Regions from separate parts of the Brevundimonas nasdae genome, predicted to be linked through region 1. Evidence: predicted binding sites of a transcription regulator. Region 1 holds the regulator's gene; the other holds the start of a gene.
The links. The regulator LexA, encoded in region 1, represses DNA repair genes until DNA is damaged. The targets are predictions, from matches to a motif close to ATGTTCNCNANNTGTTCT.
Positions count from the first base shown of each region.

Region 1 (4,629 bases):
ACGACTTCTTCGCCGCCTGTCTGCGTGGCGAACCGACCCCCGCTCAGGTCGCCGCCGCTCTCACAGCCCTGCGGATGCGCGGTGAGACGGTGGATGAAATCGCCGCCTTCGCCCTGGCGATGCGTGAAGCGGCCCTGACGCTCGATCACCCCTATGAGGTCATCGACACCTGCGGCACAGGCGGCGACGGCCAGCACACCTTCAACATCTCGACCGCAGCGGCCCTGGTGCTGGCGGGTGCGGGCTTGAAGGTCGCCAAACACGGAAACCGGGCGATTTCATCAAAGTCCGGCTCATCGGACGTGCTTTCAGTTCTGGGCGTCAACCTGATGGCGCCACAGGCCCGCCAGCGTAAGGCGCTGGATGAGGCAGGCATCTGCTTCCTGTTCGCCCCCGCCTACCACGGTGCGACGCGCCATGTCGGACCTGTGCGCGCCGAGATTGGTTTTCGCACCGTTTTCAATCTGCTCGGCCCGCTTTCGAACCCAGCGTCTGCAAAGCGCCAGGTCATGGGCGTCTATGACCCGCGCCTCCTGGAGCCGCTGGCCGAGGTGTTGGGTCGACTGGGCGCCACGCGCGCCTGGACCGTTCATGGCCAAGGTCTGGACGAGCTGGCGACTTCCGGCTCCACCGAGGTCGCGGAATGGAAGGACGGCGTCGTCCGCCGCTTCCAGGTCACGCCCGAAGACGCAGGCCTGCCCCGCGTTTCGATTGAGGCCATCCGTGGCGGGGACAGCGAAGAAAACGCCGCTGCTCTGCGCGCCCTGCTGGCGGGCGCAACCGGCGCCTATCGCGACATCGTCCTGCTGAACGCCGCCGCCGCCCTGGTCGTATCCGATCGCGCCGAAACCCTGGCCGAGGGCGCCGTCATAGCCGCGGCCTCCATTGACGAAGGCCGCGCCGCCGAAGCTCTGCAGCGACTGGCCCAGATCACCTCCACGCCGCTGGACACCGAAGAAGCCGCATGACCGACGTTCTGGACCGCATCGCCGCCTATAAGCGCGAGGATGTCGCTGCGCGTAAGACTGCGACATCGCAGACCGCGATTGAGGCCCTGGCGGCGACCGCTTCTGCGCCTCGCGGCTTTCGGGCGGCGTTGGAGCGTGTGGGTGAGGAGACGGGACGTCCCGCCCTGATCGCTGAAATCAAAAAAGCCAGCCCGTCCAAGGGCCTGATTCGCCCTGACTTCGATCCGCCCGTATTGGCCCGCGCCTACGAAGCGGGCGGCGCCGCCTGTCTGTCAGTGCTGACCGACGGTCCCAGTTTCCAGGGCGACGACGCCTATCTCGGGCTGGCGCGCGACGCTACGTCCCTGCCCTGCCTGCGCAAGGACTTCCTGGTCGATCCATGGCAGGTGGCGGAAAGCCGGGCGCTGGGCGCGGACTGTATTCTGATCATTCTAGCGATGATTGACGACACCCTTGCGGCGGAGTTGCTGTCAGAGGCGGAGCGTTTCGGCATGGACGCCCTGATCGAGACCCACGATGAGGCCGAAATGGCCCGCGCCTGCGCGCTGGGCGGGGATCTGGTCGGGGTCAACAACCGCTCGCTGCGGACCTTTGAGGTCGATCTGGAGACGACGGAGCGCCTGTCCATGCTCAGCCCCGTCCGCGCCCTGCTGGTCGCCGAGAGCGGCATTTTCACGCCGGACGACGTGGCCCGCGTCTCCGCCGCCCACGCCCAGGCCATCCTGGTCGGGGAAAGCCTGATGCGGCAGGCGGATGTCGAGACGGCGACACGGCAACTGCTGGCCGCCTGATCGCTGTTTGTCACGCAGCGCTAACGGCGCCGTTAAGTTGACATTAGGACGGAACACTTACAGAACATCGCCAATGTTCACGGCCCGTTCCGATTCGAGGAAGGGGCGCATGAGGGCCTGGCGATGCTCACGCGTAAGCAGCACGAACTGCTGATGTTCATCCACGAACGGATTCAGGAGACGGGCGTCTCTCCTTCGTTCGACGAGATGAAGGAGGCGCTGGATCTGGCGTCCAAATCGGGCATTCACCGACTGATCACGGCGCTGGAGGAACGTGGGTTCATTCGCCGCCTGGCACACCGCGCCCGCGCGCTGGAGGTGACCAAACTGCCTGAACAGGCCACCGCCGGCGCGCCGCGTGGACGTGCGGGGTTCAAGCCCGACGTCATCGAGGGCGGCGCCAATACGCCTCGCCCCGTCGTTGCCGCCGTCGCCAACGACACCCGCGAACTGCCGCTGCTGGGCAAGATCGCCGCCGGCACGCCCATTGCGGCCATCCAGCACGAACAGGAACGCCTGCCGGTGCCGGAATCCATGCTGGGCAAAGGTGATCACTATCTGCTGGAGATCGAGGGCGATTCGATGATCGAAGCGGGCATCCTGAATGGCGATCTGGTCGTGATCCGTCGCGGCGACACCGCCAACAACGGCGAGATCGTCGTGGCCCTGGTCGAGGGCGAGGAAGCCACGCTGAAACGCCTGCGCCGCAAGGGCGCCTCCATCGCGCTGGAGCCGGCCAACCGCAACTATGAGACCCGCATCTTCGGCCCGGATCAGGTCGAGGTTCAGGGCAAGCTGGTCGGCCTCATGCGGCGTTATCACTGACATCGGGATCAGGTTGACGCGACCAAGGCCGTTCACCTCTCACATCCGACGTCCAGACGGCCCGCCAGCGCGGGCCGTTTTCATTTTTCGTACGCCACAGCTCAACAGCGCCGCCGCGCGCAAAGTCGACACCGTCCAGGATCAACCTTCCCTGACAGGACGAAGGCAGATCTGGCACCGCAGCCCGGATGCTGATCACCTCGGCTGACTGACAAAGACCATCCAGTTGTTCGACGTTGGGTGCGCGCTTGCCCCACCACAGGGCGACGGGTCCGGCATCCGGGGTGTGCGGGCGGCAGGAGAAACGATCGCAGGACCATCCCTCGATATCCCGCCCGACCATCTCCAGCCCCCGCCGACGTGACCACAGGTCGGCGGCGAATTCCCGCACGCCAGGTCTGACGACGACAGCCTCAACGCCGCGGTGAAAGGCGGCATTGGTTCCTCCATCCCCGATCCACAGATCGGGGACCGGCGCACGCGGCCAGATCATCACCGCCGCCGCGAGCGGCAGTCCCAGCCACCTGACCCGCCCGCGCCACAGGCAGACGAAGAGAATGCCCAGAAAGGCGATGGGCAGGACATAATCCGGCGCACTGGGGATCGTCTGCACCGCGCCGGGCAGTCCGGCCGTCCAGCTTCCAATCGCCAGCATGATGTCGACGCCCCATCCGGCCACCGCCAGAAACGGACCGCCCAGGCCGAGCGGTTCCAGCGCTGCCCCCAGCGCAAGCGCAGGCATCAGGATGAAATCGGCGACAGGCGACGTGCCCAGATTAGCCAGCAACCCGTACACAGCCGTGCGGTTGAAATGCTGCATGGCGAATGGTCCCGTCGCCATCCCCGCCACCAGGCTGGCCGCGACCGCCGCGAACAGCCAACCGCCGAACCGCTGAACCGCCGCGATGGGCCAAGGCACGGATATCTCCCGCGTCCTTTTGGGCCAGGCCTCGACCAGAGCGACCAGGGCCGCCGTCGCCGCAAACGACATCTGAAAGCCGGGCGTGACGACCGCTTCCGGCTGCACCAGCAACACGATAAAGGCGGCGACCGCCAACCCATGCATCGTCACCGCCTGTCGGTTCAGTAGGATGGCCAGAAAGGCGATAGAGGCGGTGACGGCGGCGCGCTCGGCCGGCGCCGGCGCGCCCGACACGACCAGATAGGCGCCGACCGCGATCAAACCGGCGACGGCGGCGATCTTCTTGCCCGGCGTCCGCAGCGCCAGCCAGGGTACGGCCGCCACCAGCAGCCGCACCGCAAAGAAGACGAAACCGCCCACAATGGCCATGTGCAGTCCGGAGACCGACAGGATGTGCGCGAGCCCCGAATCCCGCATGATGTTGATGTCGTCCTGGCTGATCCAGGTTTCATGGCTGGTGGTCATGGCGGCGGCGATCCCGCCCGTTCGTTGCCCCAGACGCGCGACGATCCTTTCGGACAGGCCATAGCGCGCGCCATTCACCGCCATCTCCAGCCGCAGCCGCCAGGACGGAGGCGCCAGGTCGATGCGTCGCGTCTCGCCAAGGCCGAACGCCACCCCGCCCATGCCCTGAAAGAAGGCGTTTCGTCCAAAATCATAGGCGCCGGGACTGGCGGGCGCCGGCGGCGGGTTGAGGATGGCGAACAGGCGGATCGCCTCTCCCGGCCGTGGCGGTTCGCCGCGCACCGTGGCGCGAAGACGCACAGGCGTGTCCTGCGGCGCCACGCCGCGTATCCAGACGGGGGCGATCACGACTCGGGCGCCGCGCTGCCCCGGACTGTCGACATCGACCACCCAGGCCTCGATGGAGGTCGGTCGGCTCAAGGCAGGCGCAATGGGCGCTGTGACCATGTCCGTGCGCAGCTTGGCCGCCGTGACGCCGCCGCACAGGCAGGCCAGAATCATCAGGGGCCAGGTGATCCGACGCGACCATCCGCGTCGCCGGGCTGCAAACCAGGTCCCCACCGCTGCCCCGCTGAACAGGATCAAGATCCAAAGCGCCGGTTCGGTTCGGAGCGAAAAATAGATCCCGCTGCCGCACCCAAAGGCGACCGGGCCCCAT
Region 1 covers NZ_CP080034.1:988,442-993,070, reverse strand. Annotated here, with positions in the region: gene trpD (anthranilate phosphoribosyltransferase) at 1-968, shown strand, start outside; gene trpC (indole-3-glycerol phosphate synthase TrpC) at 965-1,759, shown strand; gene lexA (transcriptional repressor LexA) at 1,883-2,584, shown strand; gene KWG56_RS04825 (ComEC/Rec2 family competence protein) at 2,565-4,556, opposite strand.

Region 2 (4,629 bases), 180 kb from region 1:
AACCTCACCCGTCGTCCGGTTGCAGGCCATGAAGTAAGGCGACAGCACGTTGAGCATGGGCGGCGGCCGAGACGATGAAACGGGTGTCGTTGCGCAACACCTCGAGCCATGAGGCCAGATAGGCGGCATGGTCCTCTCGGGGCTCCAGCGTCAGTCCGAGATCAGCGCAGAGGAAGGCTGATCCAATCTCAGCGACCATCTCTTCGCGGGCGTAGCCGGCGTCCCCATGACGGCGACGACCGAAGTCCCGATCCAGCCGCGTCGCATGCCGGGTCCAGTGGGTCATCTCATGGCCCAGGGTGGCGTAATAGGCTTCGGCGCTTTCGAAACACTCGAACAGCGGCATCTGCACATAGTCCGGTTCCGGCGCATAATAGGCGCATCCACCGCCATGCCGGATCTCGGCTGAGCACTGGGTGAAGAAGGTCTCGGCTCTAGCGATCCGATGGTCTGGATTGATCGCAGGCGGCGCGACCGCCGCATAGGTTTCGGGCAGACCCTCGATCTGGTCGAGGTTGAACACCGTGTAGGCTTTCAGGAAGGGAATACGCTGTTCGTTCTCCTCGCCAGCCTCGTCGGTCTCCTGGCGAACGATCTGGTTGGCGTAGACGACTGTTGCGCCTCGCTCGCCCTTGCGGACATGACCGCCCAAGGCCAGAGCCTGGCGAAAGGTCATCCAGGTGGCTGCGCCATAGCCGCGTGCGGCGGCCTCGGCCCAGAGAAGCAGAATATTGACGCCGCTGTAGGGCGTGCCGTCGTGACGGAGAGGACGGCTGACGGAGGTCTGGCTCTTCCAAGGTTGGGTCCAGGGCCGCACGCCGGCCTCCAACTGGACGATGATCTGTTGAGTGATCCGGCTGTAGATGTCCGGACGAGCGGGATCGGCGGGGCGCGTCATGGCGGCCTCCTCGAAACGGATGGTGGAAAAAGGGAGCGGCGGCGCGTCGCCCGCGCCGCCGCGGCTTGCTGGTCTCAGCGGGACCAGATCAGGCTGTGTCCGCCCTCGACCTCGACCAGGGAGGCGTAGATCGGGGCCGGGAAGCTGGGGTCGTCGAGCTTGACCGAGAGGTATTCGCGGTTCTGCTGGCTCGTCTTCTTCCAGGCGGCGCCGAACTCGATCTGACCCGCGAAGATGCGGTAGTCCGGAGCCTTGTCGTCGCTCTTCTCATTGGGCCGCAGAACCGCCTGCCGAACGTTGAGGGTGAGGGTCTTGATCGAACCGGTGAAGCCGTCGCCTTGGGCGGTGAAGGTTCCGATGGCAGCCATGTCAGTCTCTCCTGTGCTTCGGGCCACGCCAGTCGCGGCCTCGATGGCGATCGGAGGACCGGGGCCCGGATCGGCGCGCAGGGAGAGCGCAGCGAGCCCCCGCAGCATGGCGAAGGACCGCTGGAGCGTCTTTCTTGTCGCGCGAGGAGGCCGCAAGGCCGGGGAAGAAAGTCGTGAAAGCGGTTGCGCAAGCCGGCCGGGCTTCGGTCAGATCCGCCCCTTCGAGCGGCCGCGCCGTTTGGCACGATAAAGGAAACGAAATACGCTGAGGCGCCGTCTCAACCGGTCTACCGCCTTGGCGGCCACAAGGGCGAACACCCTGCCCTCACCCTCGCTCCGGCGTCAGGACGTCAGCCCGGGAAGACCTTTTCGACATTGAGACTGCCGGCCGGCAGGGGCCGCAACAGATCGCGTTCGGAGCCCCGGAGATCGAGCCAGGCCGCGCCCTCTTCGGGTCGCAGCACGACGATCTGTCGGTCATGATAGGGAGCGATATCCGCACCCGGTTCGGTGGTCAGCATGGCGAAGGCGTCCTGTCGGACCAGGCCTGCGATCCAGAACAGCGGCGCGTCGGCGAGGCTGAAGCGCCACTTGGTCTTTCTTTTCTGCCCCGGTTCAGCGGCCGTAAACTCGAAAAACCCATCCGCCGGGATCAAGCACCGCTGCACGTCGGCAAAGGATCGATCGTCAGATCTGAAGTTGAACACCGGCCGCCCCTGCGGCGATCGCCAGGACCAGGGCAGAAGCCGCAACTCAGCGCCCGCCTCGCTCGTCCTGATCACGGGCGCCCGATCACCAATCCGGATGGACTCCTGAGGCTCGAGATTAGGCCGGCCCTCGGGGAAGGCCGCCGCTACGCCGTCCTCGACCAGGGTTGCGACAATGTCGGCGATCGGCAGCTTGAGCTGGTATTCGTTGCACACAGCCTGGCCTCTTACAGGTCGATGACGGATCGCGTGGAACCGGGCCCCGCATCTAACCCTAGGCGAAGGGCTCGCGCATCATCCACTCCCGAAAGGCGTCGGCGTCCGCCTGGGCGCCGAAGTGGAAATTGTCCGACATGGCGTAGAACCAGCCCGTTCCCGGCCGCGCCGTCAGCCACTCCACCATGCGCGCGCGGACGACTGGACCACGATCAATGAGGCTCAGGGTGGTGATCCGGTCGCGCATGCGCGCCCATTCGGCAGGGGTCAGTTGTCTCATGGGCGCGCCTAGGAGACCGCTTCGCCAGACTTGTCGATGCGCCTTCGACGATTATCGACAGTTCCCAGCGTTCGTCCACGATTGACGACTGGGTCCAGCATCTTCGTTGGAGGCGTGAAGCTCGATCAGTTCGTCGCCACCCACAGTTCGCCGCACGACGCTTCGGCGAAGCGGCTTGACTCCCGGACCGTTCGATAAGAACAAATGCGGAACATCAATCCCCCTTCGAAGTTCAGGAGATCATGACCGTCCCCCCGTCCGCCTTCCAAGCCTTGCGCACCGAGATCGCCCGGATCGAGGCTGGTCGGCGCGTGCCCAGCGGGGTTCTACCCTTCGGCCTGGAGCCTATGGACCGCAGACTGCCCTGCGGCGGACTGACCCTCGGCGCACTGCACGAGGTTGCGGGCGGCGGGGACGGCGCGGTGAACGGCGCGGCCGCCGCGCTGTTCGCGGCGGGGATCGCAGCGCGCACGCCGGGGCCCGTTCTATGGTGCGTCACCCGGCCGGACCTGTTCGCCCCGGCGCTCGAACAGGCGGGGCTCTCCTCCAACAGGGTCATCTATGCGGAAGCCGGCGACGAGGCCGGACTTCTGGCCGCCTTCGAAGACGGCCTACGCCACGGCGGTTTCGGCGCCGTCGTCGGCGAGGTGGCGCGGCTGTCGATGACGGCCTCGCGTCGCCTCCAACTCGTCGCCGAGGAATCCGGGTCCATGGGCCTGGCCGTCAGACGATGGCGACGCCAGGCGGAGGCGGCCGAGTTCGGCCAACCCACGGCGGCAGCGACGAGGTGGCGGGTCACCGCCCTGCCCTCCGCCCCTCTGCCGGTCGCCGGCGTCGGTCGCCCCCGCTGGTTCGTCGAACTGATCCGCTGCCGCGCCGGAGACTGCGCGGATTTCGAACTGGAAGCCTGCGATGAGACGGGTCGTCTCGCTCTACCTGCCCACCTGGTCGACCGACCGATTGAGACGCCGGCTTGGGCCGGACTCGCCGTCGCCTGAGACGCCACTCGTCCTGGTCGGCCGTCAGGGGCGAAAACGCCTCGTCCTGGCCGCCGACCCCGCCGCCCTAGCGCACCGTCTCCACCCCGGGATGGCGGCAACCCAGGCCCGCGCCCTTGTCGGCGACCTGGTCGTCCACGACTTCGATCCCGCCGGCGACGCCAGCGCCCTGGATCAGTTGGCGCTCTGGGCTCTGCGGCGCTACGCCCCGATCGTCGCCGCAGATCCTCCGGACGGCCTAGTGCTCGATGTCACGGGCGCGACCCACCGATACGGCGGCGACCAGGCCCTGCTCGACGACTTGATCGCCCAAACGACAAGCGTGGGCCTGAACGCCCGCGCCGCCTTGGCCGACACCTGGGCTAGCGCCCACGCCCTGGCCCGCCATCTTGCTCTACCGAGCCTTACGGTCGAACGCGGCGGCCCGGCCCTCTCCGACCTGCCGCCCCGCGCCCTTCGTCTCCCCCCCGACATGGTCGAGGGTCTGGGCCGTCTCGGCGTCGATACGATCGGCGAACTCGAGGCGCGGCCGCGCGCGCCTCTGGCGCTGCGCTTCGGCCCCGAACTGACCAGACGCCTTGACCAGGCCTATGGGCGCGCGGCCGAGCCGATCACGCCGATCGATACGCCCGATCTCGTCCAGGTTCGCCGTGTTTTCGCCGAACCGATCGGCGCGCCCGAGACCCTGGCCCGCTATACGCTCAAACTGGTTGAGGCCCTGTGCGTAGACCTCGAAGCCAAGGGGTTGGGCGCCACGCGCCTCGACCTACGCTTCGAACGCGTCGACAACCGGACCGAGGCGATCCGCGTCGGCACGGCCCGACCGGTCCGGGACGTCAAACGTCTCACCCGCCTGTTGTGCGACAAGATCGAGACCGTCGATCCCGGCCTGGGCGTCGAGGCGATGAGCCTGGCCGCGCCGATCGCCCTGCCCCTCGACTGGGCGCCGATCGCTGGTGATCTGACCGGCCCGGCGGCGCCCGAGATCGGCGACCTGGTCGATCTCCTCGCCAATCGCCTGGGGCCACAACGGCTTTATCGCCTGGCTCCGGCCCAGAGCGACGTGCCCGAGCGTTCGACCCGCAAACTTCCTCCCACCGCCCCGCCGGTGACCGAGACCTGGCCGAGACGTTGGCCGCGCCCCTCGCGGCTCCTGGACCGC
Region 2 covers NZ_CP080034.1:1,165,884-1,170,512, forward strand. Annotated here, with positions in the region: gene KWG56_RS05720 (ArdC family protein) at 5-898, opposite strand; gene KWG56_RS05725 (DUF736 domain-containing protein) at 973-1,266, opposite strand; gene KWG56_RS05730 (SOS response-associated peptidase) at 1,617-2,189, opposite strand; gene KWG56_RS05735 (hypothetical protein) at 2,248-2,469, opposite strand; gene KWG56_RS05740 (ImuA family protein) at 2,712-3,467, shown strand; gene KWG56_RS05745 (Y-family DNA polymerase) at 3,382-4,629, shown strand, end outside.
Region 2: the regulator LexA is predicted to act here: its motif matches at 2,667-2,684, upstream of KWG56_RS05740 (ImuA family protein).